Regions from separate parts of the Barrientosiimonas humi genome, predicted to be linked through region 1. Evidence: predicted binding sites of a transcription regulator. Region 1 holds the regulator's gene; each other region holds the start of a gene.

Evidence for each region. The regulator LexA, encoded in region 1, represses DNA repair genes until DNA is damaged. The targets are predictions, from matches to a motif close to TCGAACANNTGTTCGA.
Region 2: a site for LexA is predicted at 3,000-3,015, ahead of FB554_RS05575 (HNH endonuclease signature motif containing protein). Genes of this name have one in related genera too.
Region 3: a site for LexA is predicted at 2,507-2,522, ahead of FB554_RS05305 (YbaK/EbsC family protein). Genes of this name have one in related genera too.

Annotation. Positions count from the first base shown of each region.
Region 1 covers NZ_VFOK01000001.1:919,918-927,693, forward strand. The annotation lists gene FB554_RS04340 (ComEC/Rec2 family competence protein) at 1-445, shown strand, start outside; gene FB554_RS04345 (LysR family transcriptional regulator) at 512-1,456, opposite strand; gene FB554_RS04350 (NAD-dependent protein deacetylase) at 1,497-2,357, shown strand; gene lexA (transcriptional repressor LexA) at 2,383-3,099, opposite strand; gene FB554_RS04360 (LysM peptidoglycan-binding domain-containing protein) at 3,395-3,790, shown strand; gene nrdR (transcriptional regulator NrdR) at 4,150-4,695, shown strand; gene FB554_RS04370 (vitamin B12-dependent ribonucleotide reductase) at 4,751-7,648, shown strand.
Region 2 covers NZ_VFOK01000001.1:1,184,622-1,192,397, forward strand. The annotation lists gene dxs (1-deoxy-D-xylulose-5-phosphate synthase) at 1-1,293, shown strand, start outside; gene FB554_RS05565 (phosphotransferase) at 1,301-2,323, shown strand; gene FB554_RS05570 (hypothetical protein) at 2,385-2,738, opposite strand; gene FB554_RS05575 (HNH endonuclease signature motif containing protein) at 3,037-4,494, shown strand; gene FB554_RS05580 (glycerophosphodiester phosphodiesterase family protein) at 4,612-5,394, opposite strand; gene FB554_RS05585 (helix-turn-helix domain-containing protein) at 5,437-6,966, opposite strand; gene FB554_RS05590 (3-hydroxyacyl-CoA dehydrogenase NAD-binding domain-containing protein) at 7,200-7,776, opposite strand, start outside.
Region 3 covers NZ_VFOK01000001.1:1,124,212-1,131,987, forward strand. The annotation lists gene FB554_RS05290 (polyprenyl synthetase family protein) at 1-118, opposite strand, end outside; gene FB554_RS05295 (methylenetetrahydrofolate reductase) at 187-1,062, shown strand; gene FB554_RS05300 (hypothetical protein) at 1,460-1,900, shown strand; gene FB554_RS05305 (YbaK/EbsC family protein) at 1,897-2,427, opposite strand; gene FB554_RS05310 (DUF6504 family protein) at 2,605-2,940, shown strand; gene FB554_RS05315 (SAV_6107 family HEPN domain-containing protein) at 2,978-3,523, shown strand; gene FB554_RS05320 (DNA polymerase III subunit alpha) at 3,527-7,570, shown strand; gene dinB (DNA polymerase IV) at 7,567-7,776, shown strand, end outside.

The sequences.
Region 1 (7,776 bases):
CGGGGACCGGTTGTCCTGGGGGCGGGTGCAGGCCACGGTGCTGTGGCCGGGCCGCACCATCCGCACCGGTTCGCTGCAGAACAACGGCTCGGTGGTGCTCGACGTGCGCGTCGCGGGCGTACGCCTGCTGCTGCTCGGCGACGCCGAGCAGGAGGCGCAGCGCGAGACGCGGCGAGCCCTGGCCCGCCTCGGTGACCCCACCCCGGTGCTGGCCATGAAGGTGGCCCACCACGGCTCGTCCAACCACGACCCGGCGCTGCTGCGCCAGGTGCGGGCGACGTACGGGCTGATCAGCGTGGGGTCCGACAACGACTACGGGCACCCGGCGCCGCGGCTGCTCGGCTCGCTGCGCGACTCCGGGACGCTCGCCGTGCGCACCGACCGCGGGGGCGACCTGGCGGTCGTGGTGCGCGAGGGGCGCGGGTCGGTGGTGAGCCGACGATGACGCGACGGGCGCCGCGACCGGGCCGGGCCCGTGGGCTCGACCGGCGGGGCCTCACCCTGCGAGGCCTCAGCCCGCGGGCGCCGCCTCGACGTCGGGCCGGCAACCGGTCTGCTTGGCCGCCTCGGCGAGCGCCTCGACGGTCGCCTGCACCGCGGGCACGCGGGCGAGGTCGGGGGTGGTCACCAGCTGCACGGTGCGGCGGTTGGGCGGGTTCATCGGCCGCACGACCACGCCGTCGTTGCTGGTGGAGCGCAGGATCAGCTCGGGCACGAGCGCCACCCCGAGGCCCGCGGCCACGAGCGCGAGCACCGCGACGTAGTCCTCGGTCTCGAAGGCCACCTCGGGCTCGAAGCCCGACTGCTGCGCGAGCGAGAGCAGGTGACCGCGACAGCGCGGGCAGCCGGCGATCCAGGCCGACTCGTCGAGGTCGGCGAGGTCGACGCGCTCCTGCGCGGCCAGCGGGTGGTCGCGGGGGAGAACGATGCGCACCTCGTCCTCGAGCAGCGTCTGCACCGAGAACGGGTCGAGGTCGTCCTCGCCGCGCGGCAGGGTGTCACCGTCGTAGACGAACGTCACCGCCACGTCGCAGTCGCCCGCGCGCAGCGAGGCCAGCGCCTCGGGCGGCTCGGCCTCGGTGAAGGCGACCCGCACGTCGGGGAAGCGCTGCTTGACCAGCGCCAGGGCCTGCGGCACCAGCGTCGAGGCGGCCGACGGGAACGCGGTGAGACGCACCCGCCCCGACTGCAGCCCCGCGATGGCGCGGATCTCGCCCTCGGCCCGGTCCAGCGCGGTGAGCACCGGCACGGCGTGCCGCGCGAGCACCTCGCCGGCCTCGGTGAGCCGCACGCTGCGCCCGATGCGCTCGACGAGCACGGTTCCGGTGCGTTCCTCGAGGCGGCGCACCATCTGGGAGATGGCGGGCTGGGAGTAGCCCAGCGACGCGGCCGCCGCGGTGAAGCTGCCCTCTTCGGCGATGGCGCGCATCACGCGCAGCCCAGCGGCGTCGATCATGCCTCCGGATCCTACGTTCTCGCTGACGGATACTGGTCGGGTGCTGACCTCCACCACCCCTGACCCGGCCCTGGCGCCGGGCCTGTGGGACGAGCTCGTCCGGCTGGTGCGCGGCGGCGACGTGTGCGTGCTGACCGGCGCCGGCATCTCCACCGAGTCGGGCATCCCGGCCTACCGCGGCGCCGACGGCGAGCGGCGCGTGACCCCCATGACCGTGTCCGAGCTGCTCCGGAGCCCGGCGGCGCGACAGCGCTACTGGGCGCGGGCGTACACAGGCTGGCCGAGGTTCGCCGCGGCCGAGCCGAACGACGGGCACCGCGCGGTCGCGCGGCTACAGGACCTCGGCCTGGTCGGCGCGGTCATCACCCAGAACGTCGACGGGCTGCACCAGCAGGCGGGCGCGCGCGACGTCACCGAGCTGCACGGGTCGTTGTCGTTCGTCGTCTGCGCCGACTGCGGGGAGCGGTACGCCCGCGAGGTCGTCGACGAGTGGCTCGCCGGGGCGAACCCGCACTTCGACCGGGAGATCAGCGGTCAGGTCCGGCCCGACGGCGACGTCGTGCTCACCGACGAGCAGGTGGCCGGCTTCCGGATCGCCGCGTGCGTGGTCTGCCGGTCGGACCGGCTCAAGCCCGACGTCGTGATGTTCGGCGAGTCGGTCGTGCGGCCGGTGGTCGACGCGTGCTTCGAGGCGGTCGACCGGTCCCGGGCGCTGCTGGTGCTGGGCTCGTCGCTGATGGTCATGTCGGGCTACCGCTTCGCCCGGCACGCGGCCCGCGAGGGCATCCCGGTCGCCGCGATCACCCACGGCGTCACCCGGGCCGACGACCTGATCGACGTGAAGGTGGACGCCCCGCTGGGGCCGACCCTGCGCAGGCTCGTCGAGGCGGTCGCGGCGTAGAGCCCGCGCCGGGTAGGCCCGGCGGTCAGACGCGGCGCAGGACCGCGGTGACCTTGCCGAGGATGGTGGCGTCGCTGCCGTCGATCGGCTCGTAGGCCTCGTTGTGCGGCATCAGCCAGACCTTGCCCTTGGTGCGCTTGAAGGTCTTGACGGTCGCCTCGTTGTCGAGCATCGCGGCCACGATGTCGCCGTTGCTGGCGGTCGGCTGCTGCCGCACGACCACCCAGTCGCCGTCGCAGATGGCCGCGTCGACCATCGAGTCGCCGACCACCTTGAGCAGGAACATGTCACCCTCGCCGACGATCTGGCGGGGGAGGGGGAAGACGTCCTCGACGACCTCCTCGGCAAGGATCGGGCCACCCGCGGCGATGCGGCCGACGACCGGGACGTACTCGGCCTCGGGGTGGTCGTCGTGCAGGCCGGTCTCGTCGACCAGGCTCTCGCTCGCCTGGCTCACCGAGCGGCCGCGATAACCGCGCTCGCGCTTGCTCTGCCCGGGGGCGATCACCTCGATGGCGCGCGGGCGCATCGGGTCACGGCGCAGGTATCCCTTGCGCTCGAGCATCGTCAGCTGGTGGGCCACCGAGCTGGGTGAGGTCAGGCCGACGGCGTCGCCGATCTCGCGCATGCTCGGCGGGTATCCGCGGCGGTCGACCGAGTTGCGGATCACCTCGAGCACCTTGCGCTGACGCGTGGTCAGGGCCTGCCCGTCGGGTTCGGGCATCTCGTGGATCTTGGCCATGGGTTTCGGTCCTCGTTCCGCGTCGCGCCGCGGCCGGTGACGGTGCCCGCTGGCGCCGGACCGGTCGTCGTCGGCGAGGGGCTGTCGGTGGTCGCTGCTTGTCTTGGTGACTGTGCGAACAGCCTATGAAGACCCGCAGCAGGTTTCAAACACCTGTACGACGCGTGTCGGCGGGGTCTCCCGGCCGAGCCGGCCGCGCGAGGCCTTGAGCCGTTCGAACGTCCGTGCTATACATCGTACAGACGTTCCATCGCACACTTGTTCGTCGAGTTCGTCACCGTCCTTGGAGGAAGACATGAGCGCCGCCACCGTCACGCCGGCCATCGCCCCGCACCCGCGGTTCGGGTCCGCCCAGCCCGCGCGGCGCCGGCACCTGCGAGTCGTGCCGCCGCTGCCCCAGCAGGAAGCCCGCCCCGCGGCCTTCCGGCTCACCCGCCGCGGCCGCCGCGCGCTGGCCCTCGCCGTGGTCGTCCTGGCGATCCTGGTCGGCGCGGCCATCAGCGCGACCGCTGGGGGAGCGCAGGCCCAGCAGGTCGTCACCGTGAGCTCCGGGGAGACCCTGTCCGACCTGGCCCGTGCCCACCTTCCCGGCGTCCCGGTCGGCACGGCCGTCGCCCAGATCCAGGTGGCCAACGGCCTCAACTCCCTGCAGGTCTCCAGCGGTCAGCAGCTGGTGATCCCGGCGCCCTGAGCAGGGTGCAGGTCAGTCGCCCGAGCGCGGCGACAGCCTCGATCTCGTGGCCGGTGACGGGCTCCTCCGTCACCGGCCACGTCCACTTCTCCCGCCGTTCCGGGCGCCTGAGCGGGTGGTGCGCGGGTGACGTGGTGAGCGACACGCAGGCCGCCGCGGCGCGGCCTTGCGCGTCGGGCCAAAGCGTCCTAACCTCCCTATATCTAGTAGTTACAGCCGTGTAAGTTCTCCACATCTAGTCCACAAGGACATCCACAGCCGGAGGCCGGTTTTCCACCGTCCGTCCCCAGGTTTTCCCCCGAACCGGCCTCGTGGAGCGCCCTCCCGGACCCGATCGAACCGCGCGAAGGAGGTGCCCGATGCACTGCCCGTTCTGCCGCCACGACGACTCCCGAGTCGTCGACAGTCGTACGTCCGAGGACGGCACCAGCATCAAGCGGCGCCGCCAGTGCCCGGCCTGCGGCAAGCGGTTCAGCACCCTGGAGACCGCGAGCCTGACCGTGGTCAAGCGCTCGGGGGCGAGCGAGCCGTTCGCCCGCGGCAAGGTGCTGGCCGGGGTCCGCAAGGCCTGCCAGGGCCGACCGGTCTCCGACGACGACCTGGCGCTGCTGGCGCAGCAGGTCGAGGAGAGCATCCGCTCCCAGGGGCTGGCCGAGATCGACGCGCACGACGTCGGGCTGGAGATCCTGGGGCCGCTGCGCGCGCTGGACGAGGTGGCCTACCTGCGCTTCGCCAGCGTCTACCAGGCCTTCGAGTCCACCGACGACTTCGAGACCGCCATCACGCTGCTGCGTGCCGAGCGCGAGGCCGCGGGCGTCGAGCCCGACCGGGCCGAGCGCCCCGCGTCGACCTCGTCGACGGGGCCTGTCGGTGGTGGCGGCGACGATGAGACCGCCAGCACCTGAGCACCACCCCCCGAAGAAACCTGCCGAGCACAAGACACCCACCGGAGGAGCTGTCATGACCGAGACGACCAGCGCTGGATCCAGGGCCCGTCGCAAGAACAAGGGCCTGAAGATCGAGCGCATCTACACGACCCCGGGCGTCCACCCCTATGACGAGGTGACCTGGGAGTCGCGTGATGTCGTCCAGCAGAACTGGAAGACCGGCGAGACCATCTTCGAGCAGCGCGGCGTGGAGTTCCCCGACTTCTGGTCGCTCAACGCCTCGACCATCGTCACGACGAAGTACTTCCGCGGTGCGCTCGGCACCGACGCGCGCGAGCGCAGCCTGAAGCAGCTCATCGACCGCGTCGTGCTGACCTACGTCAAGGCCGGCAAGGAGCACGGCTACTTCGCCTCCGACGACGACGCCGACGTCTTCGAGCACGAGCTCACCTACGCCCTGCTGCACCAGGTGTTCTCGTTCAACTCCCCGGTGTGGTTCAACGTGGGCACCAAGAGCCCGCAGCAGGTCTCGGCGTGCTTCATCCTGTCGGTCGACGACTCGATGGACTCGATCCTCAACTGGTACAAGGAGGAGGGGTTCATCTTCAAGGGCGGCTCCGGTGCCGGCCTCAACCTCTCCCGCATCCGCTCGTCCAAGGAGCTGCTGTCCTCCGGCGGCACCGCCTCGGGTCCGGTCTCCTTCATGCGCGGCGCCGACGCCAGCGCCGGCACCATCAAGTCCGGTGGCGCCACCCGCCGCGCCGCCAAGATGGTCGTGCTCGACGTCGACCACCCCGACATCGAGGAGTTCATCGAGACCAAGGCGCGCGAGGAGGACAAGATCCGCGCGCTGCGCGACGCCGGCTTCGACATGGACCTCGGCGGCAAGGACATCACCTCCGTCCAGTACCAGAACGCCAACAACTCCGTCCGCGTGAGCGACGAGTTCATGCGCGCGGTCGAGGAGGGGACCTCCTTCGGCCTGCGCGCCCGCGGCACGGGTGAGGTCATCGAGCAGGTCGACGCCCGCGAGCTGTTCGGCAAGCTCAACCAGGCCGCGTGGGAGTGCGCCGACCCGGGCGTCCAGTACGACGACACCATCAACGCCTGGCACACCAACCCCGAGACCGGCCGCATCACCGCGTCCAACCCGTGCTCGGAGTACATGTCGCTCGACAACTCCTCGTGCAACCTGGCGAGCCTGAACCTGCTGAAGTTCCTCAAGGACGACGACACGTTCGACACCGAGACCTTCCAGAAGGTCGCCGAGCTGGTCATCACCGCGATGGACATCTCGATCTGCTTCGCCGACTTCCCGACCGAGGCGATCGGCGACACGACCCGCGACTACCGCCAGCTGGGTATCGGCTACGCCAACCTCGGCGCGCTGCTCATGGCGACCGGTCACGGCTACGAGTCCGAGGGCGGCCGCAGCCTCGCCGCCGCGATCACCTCGCTGCTCACCGGTGCCGCCTACAAGCGTTCCGCCGAGATCGCCGGCGTGGTCGGCCCGTACGCCGGGTTCGCCCGCAACGCCGAGGCGCACCGCCGCGTCATGCGCAAGCACCAGGCCGCCAACGACCAGGTGCGCACGCTCGACGCGATGGACTCCGGCATCCACGCCGCGGCCACCAAGGCGTGGGCCGACGTGATCTCCCTCGGTGAGCGCAACGGCTTCCGCAACGCCCAGGCGTCGGTGCTCGCGCCCACCGGGACCATCGGCTTCATGATGGACTGCGACACCACCGGCATCGAGCCCGACTTCTCGCTGGTGAAGTTCAAGAAGCTCGTCGGCGGCGGGTCGATGCAGATCGTCAACCAGACCATCCCGCGCGCCCTGAAGAAGCTCGGCTACCAGCCGGAGCAGATCGAGGCGATCGTCGAGCACATCGCCGAGAAGGGTCACGTCATCGACGCCCCGGGGCTGAAGACCGAGCACTACGAGGTCTTCGACTGCGCGATGGGCGAGCGGGCGATCACGCCCATGGGCCACGTGCGGATGATGGCGGCCTGCCAGCCGTTCCTGTCCGGCGCGATCTCCAAGACCGTCAACCTGCCCGAGACCGCCACCGTCGAGGACATCGCCGAGGTGCACCTCGAGGGCTGGAAGCTCGGCCTCAAGGCGCTCGCGGTCTACCGCGACAACTGCAAGGTCGGCCAGCCGCTGTCCGACGGCAAGAAGCAGGACAAGCCGGCCGCCACCGAGGAGCCCGTGCTCGAGAAGGTCGTCGAGTACCGCCCGGTCCGCAAGCGGATGCCCAAGCGCCGCAGCAGCCAGGTGACCTCGTTCGCCGTGGGTGGCGCCGAGGGCTACCTCACCGCCAGCCGGTACGACGACGGCGAGCTCGGCGAGATCTTCCTCAAGCTCGGCAAGCAGGGCTCCACCCTCGCCGGGATGATGGACGCCTTCTCGCTGGCGATCTCGGTGGCGCTGCAGTACGGCGTGCCGCTGGAGACGTACGTCGAGAAGTTCACGAACATGCGGTTCGAGCCGGCCGGCCTGACCGACGACCCGGACGTGCGGATGGCGCAGTCGATCATGGACTACGTCTTCCGTCGCCTGGCGCTGGACCACCTCGACTTCGAGACCCGCTCGTTCATGGGCATCCACTCCGCCGAGGAGCGGGCGCGCCAGCTCGAGACCGGTTCGTTCGCCGAGGCCACCAGCGAGAGCGACTCCGGCGACGACGTGGCCGACGAGCTCGAGGGCTACTCCCAGTCGGCGGCGCCGGCGGTCAAGAAGGCCGAGGCCGAGCAGGCCGACGTCGAGGCAGACGACGTGAAGTCCGGCTCCGGCGCGGCCGACGTGCGTGAGGTCTCCTCCGAGATCCACTCCTCGGCCGAGCTGATGGAGAAGTTCCAGGGCAAGGCGGCCGACGCCCCGATGTGCATGACCTGCGGCACGAAGATGCGCCCCGCCGGTTCCTGCTACGTCTGCGAGGGCTGCGGCTCCACCAGCGGCTGCAGCTGACGCCGCGACCGCGCCCCGCGCGGTCCCGCCCGGCCGGCCCCGGCACGCACCCCGCGTGCCGGGGCCGACCCATGTCCGCCGGGAGTGCGGTGGGGTGCACGGTTCGGCGGTGGTCCGCCGGAGGGTGC
Region 2 (7,776 bases), 260 kb from region 1:
GCGACCCGGCGCTACGAGAAGATGCTCGACTGGGGCCGCGGGGCGCTGAACCGCACGCCCGTCGTGGGCGGCCCGATGTACGACACCCTGCACGGGGTCAAGAAGGGCCTGAAGGACATCGTGTCCCCGCAGGGGATGTTCGAGGACCTCGGGATCAAGTACCTCGGCCCGGTCGACGGGCACGACGAGCAGGCGCTGGAGGACGCGCTGACGCTCGCGCGCGACTTCGGTGGCCCGGTCATCGTGCACACCTTCACCGAGAAGGGCCGCGGCTACGACCCGGCGGCGCTCGACGAGGCCGACCAGTGGCACGGCGTCGGCAAGTTCAACCCCGAGACCGGTCTGCCGTTCGAGGTCAGCGGGCGCATCTGGACCGACGAGTTCAACGACGAGATGGTGCGGCTCGGCGCCGAGCGGCCCGACATCGTCGCGATCACCGCGGCCATGCTCATCCCGGTCGGGCTCGACGGGTTCGCGAAGGCGTACCCCGAGCGCGTCTTCGACGTCGGCATCGCCGAGCAGCACGCCGTGACGATGGCCTCGGGCCTGGCGTACGCCGGTCTGCACCCGGTCGTCGCGGTGTACGCCACGTTCCTCAACCGGGCGTTCGACCAGCTGCTGATGGACTGCGCGCTGCACAAGCAGGGCGTGACGTTCGTGCTCGACCGCGCGGGCGTGACCGGCAGCGACGGGCCGTCGCACAACGGCATGTGGGACATGACCGTCGCCTCGATCGTGCCCGGGCTGCGCCTGGCCGCGCCGCGCGACGGCGAGCAGGTCAAGCAGCAGCTGCGCGAGGCGGTCGCCGTCGACGACGCCCCGACGATCATCCGCTTCCCCAAGGGCGACGTCGCCGACCCGATCGAGGCCGCGCGCCGCGACGGCACGGTCGACGTGCTGGTCGACTGCGACGACGAGCCCGAGGTCCTGGTCGTCGGCGTCGGGTCGATGTGCTCGACCGCTGTCGACGTCGCGGGAAAGCTTGCGGCACAAGGACATTCGACGATGGTGGTCGACCCGCGGTGGGTGCTGCCGGTGAGCGACGACCTGCTGCGGCTCACCCGCCGCGCGCAGCACGTCGTGGTCATCGAGGACAACCTGGTGGTCGGCGGCATCGGTTCGTCGGTGACCAGCGCGATGCGCGAGCAGCGCCAGGAGCAGCCGGTGCACTGCTTCGGCATCCCGAAGCGCTTCCTCGACCACGCCTCGCGCGGGCAGGTGCTCGAGGAGATCGGCCTGACGGCCGACATCGTGAGCACCGCCATGGTCCAGCGGCTCGGGCCGCGCGACTGAACGCCGCGTGACGCGCCGCGACGACGCCCCCGCACCGCTGCCCGGGTCCGACCGCTTCGGCCCGGCGAGCGAGGTCTGGGACACCGACGCCTGGCGCTGGGAGGTCACCCGTTGGTTCGACGACGTGCTGCCCCGCCGCGGGATCACCCGGCACCCGACGACGCCACGCCAGCCGCGCGTACGTCCGTGGTCGACCCAACTGGTGATCGAGACCGACCAGGGGCGGGGATGGTTCAAGGCGAACGTCCCCGAGTCGTCGCCGGAAACCCTTGTCTACGAACGTCTTTCGCGAGTCGCGCCGGATCTTCTGTCGCCTGTGTGGGTGAGCGACGCGGAGCGTGAGTGGTTCGTCTGTCCCGACCAGGGGCGCACCCTGCGGCAGGTCGCGAACGCCGACACCATCACCAGCCTGTGGTCGGCCGTGCTGCGCAGGTATGCCCGGCTCCAGCGGGCGTCGGTCGGCGTGGTCGACGCGTTGGTCGACGGGGGAGTGCCGAGGTGGGGGTCGCGCGCCCTGGTGTCGGCGTGGGTGGCGCGCGGGCGGCCGGAGGAGAGGGTCGCCGACGAGGCGCTGCGGTCGGCTGCGGACCGGTTGGAGGCGCTCGGGCTGCCCCCGACCATCGAGCACGGCGACCTGCACGCGGGCAACGTATTCACTTGCGCCGCAACGAGTTCGGCGATGCAGGAGGCGAAGATCTTCGACTGGGGTGACGCCTACGTCGGGCACCCGTTCGGGTCGCTGCTCATCGCGCTGCGCAACCCGGAGTACCACTTCGGCCTGGCAGCAGATCCCGAGCGTGACCAGCGGCTGGTGCGGGCCTACCTGTCCGGCTGGGCCGACGTACGTCCGGTGGCCGAGCTCGAGCGCGTGGTTCCCGACGCGATGCTGCTCGCCCGGGTCGCGCGGATCCTCAGCTGGGACCGGGCCCTGACGCGCGCGACCGACCCCGAGCGTGGCCAGTGGCAGCCGCACGCCGACGGGTGGGCGCAGGAGATCGTCCGGATCGCCTCACCCCGCTCGGCCGAGTAGCCCGCCCCGTCATGCTGGTCGAGTAGCCCGCGAGGGACGAGCGGGCGTATCGAGACCCCGGCTACCAACGCTTCATCCGCTCGAACGGCAGCCGTCCGACGACCGCGACGAACAACCCGTACGCGGCGCACGCGGCGAGCACCCCGGTGCTGACTTCGTGATCCCCCGGCCGCAGCAGCAACCATCCGGCGAAGACCATCGGGGCGAGCGACAGCAGACCCGCGAGCACCGCCGCCCTGCCCACCTCGTCGTTGGCCCGGGCCCGCAGCTCGGGGTCCTGACGCACCCGGTCGGGGACGTCGTACCCGTCTCCCGGGGTGCAGACCTGCCCTCGGTGCGCGGTGAGGCCCATGAGGACGGACACGACGAGCATGGCCCCGAACGCGACGAGCAGGAAGACGGCGGCGACGCTCATGCGGGCCAGCATGCCAGCGGGCGCAGATCAAGGTGAAACCCGAGTACGCCCGTCCCCATGCTGGTCGAGTAGGCCGAGGGACGAGGCCGTATCGAGACCGGTCGAGCCGAGCCCACGCTGGTCGAGTAGGCCAGCTCTGAAGGTGGTCGAGTAGCCCGCGAGGGACGAGCGGGCGTATCGAGACCCTGGTTCCCGCGAGATTTCGTTGGTTTGACGCGGGTTCGGGGGGCTTGTCGGTGGCCGGCCCTAGTGTTCCTGGTATCGAACATCAGTGCGATTCACCAGGGGGGTGAAGACCATGACCGCGACCACGGTGGAACCGGCGACCGACCACATCGTCGAGCCCGGGCAAGCGTCGGGCCCGCTGTCGGACGAGGGGATCACGGTGGCGACGGCGTTGGCGCAGCTGCACGCGACGTTGGACGCCCTGGGTGATCAGCCGGACGCGACGGTGGTCGCCGAGGCGGACGCGGTCGGGCGGGCGGTCTCGGAGGTGGAGCGTCTGTCCCGGCGGGTGGCCTCGTTGCGGCTGCGGTTGGTGGCGTGCGCGAACCGGTCTCAGGTCGCGCGCCGGTCGGGGTTCTCCACGACCGGGGCGTGGTTGGCGAGCCGGACGCACACCAGCGGTGGTGCCGCGACCCGGGAGGCCGACCTGGCTGAGACGTTGGAGTCGGTGCTGCCGGTGACGGGGCAGGCCATGGCCGAGGGGGCGGTGTCGCCGGAGCACGCGGCAGTGATCGCGTGGGCGATCAAGCAGCTGCCCGAAGGTTTGACCGCGGAGCAGGTGGTGCGGGTCGAGGCGTCACTGGTGGGTGAGGCGGCGCGGATGAGCCCGGCCCGGTTGCGGGGTGCGGCCCGGCGGGCGCTGGCCGTGGTCGAGCCCGATCAGCAGGCGGTCGATGAGCACGAGGACCAGGTCCTGCGCGGGGAGGAAGCCTCGGCGTTGGGCCGGTGCCGGTTGAGCATGCATGACAACAGTGACGGCACGGTGTCCGGGTCGTTCGTGCTGCCTCGCCTGGCCGGGGACATCTTGCGCAAGGCCGTGCAACAGCTGGCCGCGCCCCGCCGCGGCAGCACCACCGGCACCGGCGCCTCGGGCGCGACCGGCGACGAGGTTACCCGCGACCGGGCCACGGCCACCGGCGCTGCGAGGAGCGCACCGGCCCCGGCCAGTGGCACGGCCTCGGCCGGTGGCGCGGCCGTGGACGATCGTGCTGGGCGGGGGTCGTGGGTGGGGGTGGACTGGCCGCACCGGTACGGCCTGGCATTGGTGGAGCTGTTGGAGCATCTGCCGACCGATCGGTTGCCCGGCAAGGTCGCCGCGACCGTGGTGGTGACGATGACCCGGGAGCAGCTGGTGGCGGATCTGGCCGCGGCGCATCTGGACACCGGGCACGACATCAGCGCGGGGGACGCGCGCCGGTTGGCGTGCAACGCCGGGATCGTGCCGGTGGTGCTGGGCGGGGCGTCGCAGCCGTTGGACCTGGGTCGGGCGAAACGGTTCTTCAGCGAGGCGCAACGCACCGCGCTGGCTACGAAGTATGACCAGTGCGCGGTGCAGGGGTGTGACAGCCCGTTCGCCTGGACCGAGCTGCACCACGAGCATCCCTGGTCCAGGGGCGGGGCCACCGACCTGGAGCACGCGGTCCCGTTGTGCGGGCGAGACCACCGCGACATCCACAAACCCGGCACCCGGGCCACCATCACCACCGGCCCCGACGGCCGCAAGACCGTCCAGATCCACCGACGCGAGTGAATGATGCGCGCACCGGATCTCACGCGCCCGAGGGGGCTGCTGCCCAGTCACCTCCTGAGGCGACTGCTCGTCGCGCTCCGAACACGCTGGTCACCAGCCGCGCTCCGAACGCGTTGGTCACCAGCCGCGATCGGCCCATTCGCCGCGCTCGGTCAGCACCTGGCGCAGCAGGTCCGCGCGGTCGGTGATCAGTCCGTCGACGCCCAGGTCGAGCAGTCGGCGCATCTCGTCGGACTCGTTGACGGTCCACACGTGCACCTGCACCCCGACGGCGTGCGTGGCCGCGATGGTGCGCGGTGTCACGACGGGAATCCCCTTGTGCGATACCGGAACCTGCAGGCAGTCGACCCCACGCAGCGCGGCGCGGACCGCTCCCGGGACCCGGCTGTTCGCGGCCAGCACGAACGCCGTCGTCACCGACTGGCCGCCCGAGGTGGCCACCGGCTTCGACAATCGGCGCAGCGCTGCTCGCCGGCGTCGGTCGGAGAACGACGTGACGCACACCCGGTCCCAGGCGCGGTGCCGCTCGACGCACTCGACCAGCGGCAGGACAGCCGGCTCGGACTTGATGTCGATGTTCACCCGCAACCGCGGCCAGGTCTCGAACAGCTCGCCCAGCGTCGGGATCTGTTCGGTGCCGCCGATGCGCGCCTCACGCACCCGGTGCCACGGCTGGTCCCAGATGCTGCCGGCGCCGTCGGTGACCCGGTCGAGGGTCTCGTCGTGGAAGGCCAGCAGCACCCGGTCGGCCGTAGCGTGCACGTCGGTCTCGACGTAGCCGAAGTCGAGATCGACGGCCGCCTCGAACGCCGCCATGGTGTTCTCGAGCCCGTCGGTGGAGAAGCCGCGATGAGCCATCGCGATCGGACCGTCGTGCTCGAGGTATGCCGTCCGCGCCACGCGTGCGCCCCGTCGCCCTGCGATGTCGCCCGGCGGGCCGGGTCAGTCGCGGAACGTCTGGATGTTGGCACCCAGCGCGTTGAGCCGGGAGTCCAGCTCCTCGTAGCCGCGGCTGATGACGTAGATGTTGCGCAGCACCGACTCGCCGGGCGCGGCGAGCATCGCGAGCAGCACGACCATGGCCGGGCGCAGCGCGGGCGGGCACATGACCTCGGCCGGGCGCCAGCGGGTCGGGCCCTCGATGAGCACCCGGTGCGGGTCCATCAGCTGCACCTTGACGCCGAGCGGGGTGAGCTCGGTGAGGTAGATCGCCCGGTTCTCGTAGACCCAGTCGTGCAGGGTCGTCTGCCCCTCGGCGACCGCGGCGATCGCGGCGAAGAACGGCAGGTTGTCGATGTTGAGCCCCGGGAAGGGCATCGGGTGGATCTTGTCCTTCGGCGCCTTGAGCGGGCCGGGGATCGTGCGCAGGTTCACCAGGCGGGTGTGGCCGTTGTTGGAGGTGTACTCCTCCGACAGCTCGTACTTCATGCCCATGTCGGCGAGCAGCGTCAGCTCGATCTCCATGAACTCGATCGGCACCCGGCGGATGGTGATCTCCGACTCGGTGACGACGGCGGCCGCGAGCAGCGACATGGCCTCGATCGGGTCCTCGGAGGGGTAGTACTCCACGTCCTGGTCGATCTCGGCGACACCGGTGACGGTGAGCGTGGTGGTGCCGATGCCCTCGATGGTCACGCCGAGCTTCTGCAGGAAGAAGCACAGGTCCTGGACCATGTAGTTGGGGCTGGCGTTGCGGATCACCGTGGTCCCGGGGTACTTCGCGGCGGCGAACAGCGCGTTCTCGGTGACCGTGTCGCCGCGCTCGGTGAGGATGATCGGCTTGTCCGGGTGGCGGTCGGCGTCGACGGTCGCGTGGTAGTAGCCGTGCGAGGCGACGACGTTGAGCCCGAACGAGCGCAGCGCGTGCAGGTGCGGCTCGACGGTGCGCGAGCCGAGGTCGCAACCGCCGGCGTTGGGGAGCTTGAACTCCTCGAACTCGTGCAGCAGCGGGCCGAGGAACATCAGGATCGTGCGCGTACGCCGGGCGGCGCCCTCGTCCATCGCGTCCAGGTCGATGCGCTCGGGCGGGGTGATCTCCAGGTCGCTGCTGTCCGGCAGCCAGCGGGTCTTGACCCCGATGGAGTTGAGCACCTCGGTGATCCGGTTGACCTCTTCGATGCGCGCGAGGTCGCGCAGGGTGGTGCGGCCCTTGTTCAGCAGGGCGGCGCACAGACACGCCACGGCGGCGTTCTTCGACGTGCGGACGTCGATCTCGCCGGACAGCTTGCGGCCGCCCTCGATGCGCAGGTTCACAGGTGCGTTCGATGTCACGGTGGTCACGATCTCCGAGTCGAGGGCCTCGCTGATGCGGGCCAGGGTCTCCAGGCTGAGGTTCTGCTTGCCTTGTTCGATGCGGGCGACGGCACTCTGGCTGGTGCCGAGGGCGGACGCCAGCTCGGTCTGCGTCAGCTGGCGCTGGCGACGGGCGTCTCTGATGAGGTTGCCCACGCGAGTGAGTTGGTCGTTCGTCACGCGCTCCACTGTAGATCACATATGAGATATGAACAGGGTTGTGGCGGTGTGTCGTGCAGCACGCGGTGAACAGCGAACGTACCTCATGTGTCGGCGGAGACAAACGACGTGCGGCGAGAGACGAACGATGCGCCGCCGGTGCCGAACGCACGAGGCGGCCGGGCGTCGATCGACGCCCGGCCGCCTGCGCGGGAGGTGCTGCCCGGCTCAGACCACGGTGCGGTCCTGTCGCCTCAGGCCTGCGGCACCGAGGCTGCGCCACGCTCGAGGAAGCGCTGCCCGGTGACGCGCTCGGCGATCCCGGTGCGGTCCAGCAACGGCGTGACCCCGCCGTTCCAGAACGGGAAGCCGGCGCCGGTGATCATCGCAAGGTCGATGTCGCGCGGGTCGGCGACCACGCCCTCGTCGAGCATCCGGCGGGTCTCGTCGGCGAGGGCCTCCAGGGCCCGGGTGCGCACCTGCTCCTCGGTGAGCTCCACCGGCTCGGCGGCCGGCTCGAACAGGTCGAGCACGGCCGGGTCGAGCGCGCCGTCGCTGCCGTAGAAGCTCGGGATCTTCGCCTCCACGACCTTGGCGAGGTTGGGGGAGACGTAGAACCGGTCGGGGAAGGCGCCGTGCAGCGTCTCGCTGTTGTGCAGCGCGATGGCCGGGCCGACCAGGCTGATCAGCATGAACGGCGGCATCGGGGTCACGCCGGCGAACGCCTTCTCGACGACCTCGAAGGGCGTGCCCTCGTCGGCGACCCGGCCGGCCTCGCCCATGAACCGGCCGAGCAGCCGGTTGACCACGAACGAGGGGGAGTTCTTCACC
Region 3 (7,776 bases), 200 kb from region 1:
GCAGCGGCTCGGCGGCGGTGCCGATCGGCGCCAGCACCTGCTGCTGGGCCTTCAGCTGAGCGTCGATCGACGTCTGCACACGGGTGCGCAGCCGCTCGACGTCCAGGGGGTTGGGCACGAGATCGTCCTTCGAGATCGGGTGTGGCCACGAGCGTACGGCGTCGCCGCGCCCGTACGATCGGCGGCATGTCTGCCGCGACGATCCCGCAGCTGCTCACCGGCGAGCGGACCGCGTACAGCTTCGAGTTCTTCCCTCCGAAGGACGACGCGTCCGAGGCCGTGCTGTGGGAGTCGATCCGGCGCATCGAACAGGTGCGGCCGGCCTTCGTCTCGGTCACCTACGGCGCCGGCGGCAGCACCCGCGACCGCACCGTGCGGGTCACCGGCCGGATCGCCCGCGAGACGACGCTCACGCCGATGGCCCACCTGACCTGCGTCGGGTCGTCGGTGAGCGAGCTGCGCCAGATCGTCGGCGAGTTCTCCGCGGTGGGCATCCGCAACGTGCTGGCGCTGCGCGGCGACCCGGCCGGCGGGCTCGGGCAGCCCTGGACTCCGCACCCCGAGGGCCTCGACCACGCCGACGAGCTGGTCACCCTGGTGCGCTCGCTGGGGTCGTTCACGGTCGGCGTCGCGGCCTTCCCCGACAAGCACCCCGAGTCGGGCACCCTCGAGGACGACGCCGAGGTGCTGGTGCGCAAGGCCGACGCCGGCGCCGAGTTCGCGGTGACGCAGATGGTCACCGACGTCGACACCTACCTGCGGCTGCGCGACCTGGTCGCCGCGCGGGGGAGCGACCTGCCGATCGTGCCCGCGCTGATGCCGGTGACGCGGTACGGCCAGCTGCAGCGGATGACCGAGCTCAACGGTCAGCCGCTCGCCGAGGAGGTGCTGCGGCGCATCGAGGCGGTCAAGGACGACCCGGCCGAGGTGCGCCGCGAAGGGATCCGCATCGCCACCGAGCACGGCCGCCGACTGATCGCCGAGGGCGCCCCCGGGCTGCACTTCATCACGATGAACCGCTCCACCGCCACGCTCGAGGTCTTCGCCCGCCTGCAGGACTGAATTTGTTCGGCTCCTCGCGGGTTCCACCTCGCAAGCTCGGTGGTCCCCGGTCGTCGCCGAACTGCCGTCCACGTTGGGGTGCGCCACCGTCCCGGTGGGGCTTGCGTGCGCGGGTTCCACCGCGCCCAACGGTTCAGGCTGACGACGCGCCGCGGTGCCCCGGCGAGCGCTACCGTGCACATGGGGCCAGTCCCTGGGGAAGCAAGGCCCCGCGGCGGCGCAGCACGACTGGATGCCTCCCGGCGGTCAAGGAGCAGGCAGGGGAACGAATCATGAAGACAGCCCCCGCAGCAACCATCGGCACACTGCTCCTGGGGGCATGGCGCTCTCCGGGACGGGCTCTGCTGCGGAGAGCGGTGTACCCGAGCCCCCGCCTCCGGAGAGCACGAGATCTGCTGTGGACCCACAGCAGAACGCACGCGCGGTCGCTGCTCGTGCCCGGCTGGAGACGGTGAAGCGGAGCTACCCCGGCCAGGTAGACGGTGCCTACATCGTGCAGGGTCGGCTGCACGCGATCCCTACCACCAAGGCTGCCGAGCAGGCTCTGCGCTCTCAGGGAATCGTCCCCGAACCCGGGAAGGTGCCCGAGAAGGAGCTGAGGGCCAAGCAGCAGCGGTTCGAGCTCGCCCTCAAGAAGCAGGGGATCCCTTTCCCGGTGGGCATCGGGACCGACGTCGAGTACGGCACCGTCTCCGTGGACGTCCTCGACGTCTCCCCCTCCAGGCCGGCAGTCACCGACCTCGCCCGGCAGTTCGGGGTCGCAGTCAACGTCATCACCACGCAGGAGGTGCCTGCCTTCTCCGTCCAGCCGACCGGTGGGCGCGGGGGGCTTCCTTAGCCGACCTCGGCGGCCTGGCCGGCGGTGATCCGCAGCAGCTCGTCGTACGTCGTGCGCAGCACCACGCACGGGTGACCACCCGAGGCCCACACGTGGTCGTAGCGCCCCAGCGAGACGTCGACGACGGTGTCGACCGGGCGCAGCAGCCCGACCGGGGCGACGCCGCCGATCGCGAATCCTGTGATGGCTCTGACGGTTTCGGCGTCGACTCTGGACAGTGAGGCGAGGTCGAGCAGGCCGGTCACCTGGATCTCGTCGACCCGGTGCCCGCCGGACGTCAGCACCAGCAGCGGGCGCCGCGAGCCGTCGTCGTGCTCGGCCTCGAACAGCAGCGAGCTCGCGATCTGTCCGACCTCGACGTCGAGGGCCGCGGCCGCCTCGGCGGCCGTGCGCGCGGGCTGACCGAGGTCGACGAGCGGCCCCTGGGCGGACTGCTCCTGCAGGACGGTCCGCACCCGGGCCACGCCCTCGTGCTGGCGCAACCGGGGGCTGTCGGTGGTCGGAGCGATGCTGTCGCCTGCGGTCATGGCCGGACGGTAGTCGCCCAGCAGGCGACCGCGCTCGGGGTTGACGCGATGTCAGAGCGCGGAGGTACTCTTCTCGGCATCGAACATTTGTTCGATCAGGGCGGGTGCTCGGGCACCCGGTCGCCCGTGACGCAGCGGGCCGAGACGGCTCGGGGCCGGACGCGAAGGAGAGCGACGATGCGCAGCTATCAGGACCAGATCGAGGTGCGCGTCGCCGTGCCCGACGAGGGCGAGCCCGGCACCGAGCAGACCCCCACGATGTTCGTCTGGCGCGGCCGGCTCTACGTCGTGCGCGCCGTGCTGAGCCGGTGGCGGGCCCGGGCCGACTGGTGGCGCACGGCCTTGCAGACCGAGGGCAGCGCGGCGCTCGCCGCCGTCGTGGCGCCCGAGCAGACCGTCTGGCGCGTCGAGGCCAGCCCTGGCCGGCAGCTGGGCGTCGGCACCTATGACCTGGCGTGCGCGCCCGAGACCGGCGGCACCGTGCGCTGGACCTTGCTGCGCGTCGCCGACTGACCACCCGCCCGCACCACTTCCGCAGGAGGAAGAGCCCATGGCCACACCCATCGCAGCAGCGACCCCGTCCGGCCGCGCCACCCGCCCGGTGCGGACCGCGACCGCGAAGACGACGAAGAGCAGGGCGAGCGCGCCGACCGCACGGGCGACGCCGCGCTCGTCCGTGCCCACGGCCCCGGTCGCCGGTGCCGTGCTCGAGCTGGTCGAGCGCTCGCGCACCGGGCTGCTCGCCGCCTGCCACGCCTCCGGTGCGGCCGAGCGGTTCACCCTGGCCCACCTCGCGGCGCTGCGGGCCGGGGCGGCTCTTCTCGCGGCCCGCGGCCAGGCCGGTCGCCGCTCTCGTCCGCGCAGCGTCTGGGAGACCATCCCGGCCGCGGCTCCCGAGCTCACCGAGTGGGCGACGTTCTTCGCCGGCACCGCCCGGCGTCGGCAGGAGCTCGAGCGCGGCGCCGAGGCGAGCGTCCGCGAGGCCGACGACCTGGTGCGGCAGGCCGAGACCTTCCTGGAGCTGGTGCTGGCCCACCTCGGGCTGCCGGTGCAGGCCTCGGTCACCACCTGCATCACCCCGATCACCCGAGCCTGAGCCGTGAGCGCCGAGTTCAGCCACCTGCACGTGGCCTCCTCCTTCTCGTTGCGCTACGGCGCCTCGCCACCCGCCGAGCTGGTCGCGCGGGCGGTCGAGCAGGGCCAGGGCCGGCTCGCGCTCACCGACCGCGACGGGCTGTACGGCGCGGTCCGCTTCGCCCAGGCCTGTCACGAGGCCCGGGTCGAGCCGGTGCTCGGTGTCGACCTCGCGCTGCGCCCCTCACCGGTGCAGCCCCCACCGGCGGCCGGCGGCGCGCGGCGGCGCAGCGCCCCGGTCAAGGGCGGGGCGCTGCGCGACGACCAGCACCCGCGCATCACCGTGCTCGCCCGCGGTCAGCAGGCCGGGCTCGCCCCCGGCGCCGGGTGGGCCGCCCTGTGCCGGGTCGTCTCGGCGACCCACCTCGCGGGGGAGCGCGGATCGCCCCTGCTCGACCGCGCCGAGCTGGCCCGGTGGGTCGTCACCGGTGGCCCGACCGGCGGTGGCCCGACCGAGAGCAGAGGGGACGGGGAGTCGCCCCTGGCCGGCGACGGTGACCGCGCGGGTGCCCCGGCGCTCACCGTGCTGCTCGGACCCTGGTCCGACGTCGGGCAGGCGTTGCTGCAGCGCCAGCACGCCCTGGCCCGGGAGCTGCTGCGGCAGTGGCAGCAGCTGCTGCCATCCGCCTCGCTGGTGATCGAGGTCGTCTGCCACGCCGGTCCGCCCGGCACGCCGGCGAGCCTCCAGCACGCCGCGGCGCTGTGGGGTCTGGCGCTCGAGGCCGAGGTGCCCGCGGTGCTCACCGCCGCGGCCCGGCACGCCGCGCCCGACGAGGCCGCCACCGTCGACGTGCTCGACGCCGCCCGCCGCATGGTCGCGCTCGACACCCGCCACCTCGACCGGATCACCCGCGCCGGCCACCTGGCCCCCACCGCGGTCATGCAGCGCACCGCCCACGAGGTCGCCGACGCGGTCGGGGTGGTCGGCGGTCGCCCCGCCCGCGCGGCCGACCTGCTCACCGCCACCGAGCGACTGGCCGAGGAGTGCGTCCAGCACCCCCGCCGCGACCTTGGCATCGGCAGCGTCCACCTGCCCGAGCCGTACGTGCTCGGCCTCACCGGGCAGGACCCGCAGCAGGTGCTGACCGAGCGCTGCCGCGCCGCGGTGCCGACCCGCTATGCCGGCGCCCGCGACGCCGAGCTGCGCCGGGTGCAGCAGCGCCTCGACGACGAGCTGGGAGTCGTGCGGCAGCTGGGCTACCCGACCTACTTCCTCACCGTCGCCAAGGTGTGCGACCTGATCCGCGAGATGGACGTGCGGGTGGCGGCGCGCGGCTCGGGAGCGGGCAGCATCATCACCTACCTGCTCGGCATCAGCGGGGTCGAGCCGCTGCGCCACGACCTGCTGATGGAGCGGTTCTGCTCCCCGCTGCGGGCCCAGCTGCCCGACATCGACGTCGACGTCGAGTCGGCCCGGCGCACCGAGGTCTACGAGCGCATCCTCGACCGGTTCGGCGGCGACCGGGTCACCTGCGTGTCGATGATGGACACCTACCGGGTGCGGCACGCGATCCGCGACGTCGGGTCGGCGCTCGGCATGGCTCCGGTCGAGATCGACGCCATCGCCAAGGCCTTCCCGCACATCCGCGCGCGCGACGCGCGGTCGGCGATCCAGGAGCTTCCCGAGCTGCGCTCCCGCGGCCTGGGAGCACCCCAGCTGGAGCTGCTCTTCGAGCTGGTCGAGCGGGTCGACGGGCTGCCGCGGCACATCGCGCTGCACCCGTGCGGCGTGGTGCTGTCCGACGGCGGGCTGCTCGACCGCACCCCGGTCGAGGCCAGCTGGCTGGGGTTCCCGATGAGCCAGTTCGACAAGGACGACGTCGAGGCGCTGGGGCTGCTCAAGCTCGACGTGCTCGGCATCCGCATGCAGTCGGCGATGACGCACGCCGTCGCCGAGATCGAGCGGGTCGACGGCACCCGCATCGACCTCGACGACCGCGCCCAGGTGCCGCTCGACGACGAGCGCACCTTCGAGCTGGTGCGCTCCACCCGCACGCTCGGCTGCTTCCAGATCGAGTCGCCGGGCCAGCGCGAGCTGGTCGGCAAGTTCGCGCCCGAGACGTTCGAGGACCTGGTCATCGACATCTCGCTGTTCCGGCCGGGGCCGGTGAAGTCCGACATGGTCACCCCGTTCCTCGAGGCGCGGCAGGGCTGGCGCGAGCCGACCTACCTGCACCCCAGCCTCGAGCCGGCGCTGCGCAGCACCGGCGGGGTCGTGGTCTTCCACGAGCAGGTGCTGCAGATCGTCGCCGAGACCACCGGGGTCACCCTCGCCCAGGCCGACGAGGTGCGCCGGGCACTGGGCTCCCCGGCCGGGCAGGAGGAGGTCGAGCGCTGGTGGCGGCCGGCGGCGGCGGCGCGGGGATACGACCCCGACGACGTCGACCGCATCTGGGCGGTGCTGGCGGCGTTCGCCTCGTTCGGCTTCTGCAAGGCGCACGCGGCGGCGTTCGCCCTGCCGACCTACCAGTCGGCCTGGCTCAAGGCGCACCACCCGGCGGCCTTCCTCGCCGGGGTGCTCACCCACGACCCGGGGATGTATCCCAAGCGGCTGATCCTGGCCGACGCCCGCCAGCTCGGCATCCGGGTGCTGGGCCTCGACGTCAACCGCTCCGGCCGTGACTACCTCGTCGAGCGGGTCGAGTCCGACGCCGTCGTGTCGCACGCGCCGCACGAGGCCGACCTCGCCGACCCGCGCGACCTGGCGCGCTCGTTCGACCGCAGCGGCGCCGGTTACGGCATCCGCATCGCTCTCGCCGACGTCAAGGGGATCACCGACGCCGAGATCGACCGGGTGGTCGCCGGGCAGCCCTACGCCTCGCTCGCCGACTTCTGGCAGCGGTCCCGAGTGAGTCGGCCGGTCGTCGAAAGACTCGTGCTGGCAGGCGGTTTCGACGACCTGTACGCCCTGCGCGACACCGCGCGACGTGGCCGGATGACCCGGCGCGACCTGCTGCTGCACATCAGCGAGCTCGACCGGTGGAGCCACTCCTTCACCCCGTCCGGCCGGCGCAGCACCCGGCGCCCGCGCGTGCTGCCGATGCCGCGCGAGCAGCGCGGCACCCCCGACGCACCTGGTGCGCCACCGGCTCCCGGCGCGCCACCGACCTCCAGCACCCCGCAGGTCCCGGGGCGCCCCGACCCCGCCCAGCTGGCCGCGGCCCAGGCGCAGGGTGCCCGCCCCTCGGCCCGGCCGGCGGCGCCACCGCCGGCCCAGCTGCTGCTCGACCTCGGCGACGAGCCCGAGCTCACCGCCGGGTCCGGGTTGCCCGAGATGACCGACGAGGAGCGGGTGCAGGCCGAGCTGGAGATCCTCGGGCTCGACGTCAGCACGCACGTGGTGTCGCGCTACGCGCCGCTGCTCGAGGCGCTCGACGTGGCTCGCTCGGGCGACCTGGTGCGCCGGCGCAGCGGTGCCGAGCTGTGGGTCGCCGGAGTCAAGGTCGCCACCCAGACGCCGCCGGTGCGCTCGGGCCGCCGGGTCGTCTTCCTCACCCTCGACGACTCCACCGGTCCGGTCGACGCGACCTTCTTCGAAGACGTCCAGGGGCCCTATGCCGCCACCGTCTTCCACTCCTGGCTGCTGCTGGTGCGGGGCGTGCTGCGCCGCACCGGTCCGCGGGGGGTCTCGCTGCGCGCGACGGGCGCCTGGGAGCTCGGTCCGCTGTGGGACGCCTGGCAGCTGGGCGGTCTGCCCGAGGTGCAACAGGCCTTGGCCACCGCCGAGACGACCGCCCGCCAGCTCGCCGAGGCCGGCGCCGCCTATGCCGACTCCGCGGCGGCAGGGGCCGCCCGGTCCCGCTCGTCCCGACCGGTGATGACACCGGTGACGGGGGAGCAGGGCTCCGCCGGCAGCACCGGGGTCGGGGCCGACGGCCGCCGCCGCGTGCTGGTGCACGCCTCGGGCTTCAAGCAGTCGCCCTACGCCGACATCCGGCCCGCCGGCGACGACACCCGTCAGGCGCCGCGCAAGCTGTGGCACTCCAGCCCCGGGAGCTCCGGCCGATGAGACGACACCGCGTGATCCTGCACGCCGACATGGACGCCTTCTTCGCCTCGGTCTCGATGATCGAGCGACCCGACCTGGTCGGCCACCCGGTCGCGGTCGGGGGCAGCGGCAACCGGGGCGTGGTGCTGGCGGCCACCTATCCCGCCCGGGTCTTCGGGGTGCACTCCGGCATGCCGATGGCCAGGGCGCGGCGGCTGTGCCCCCAC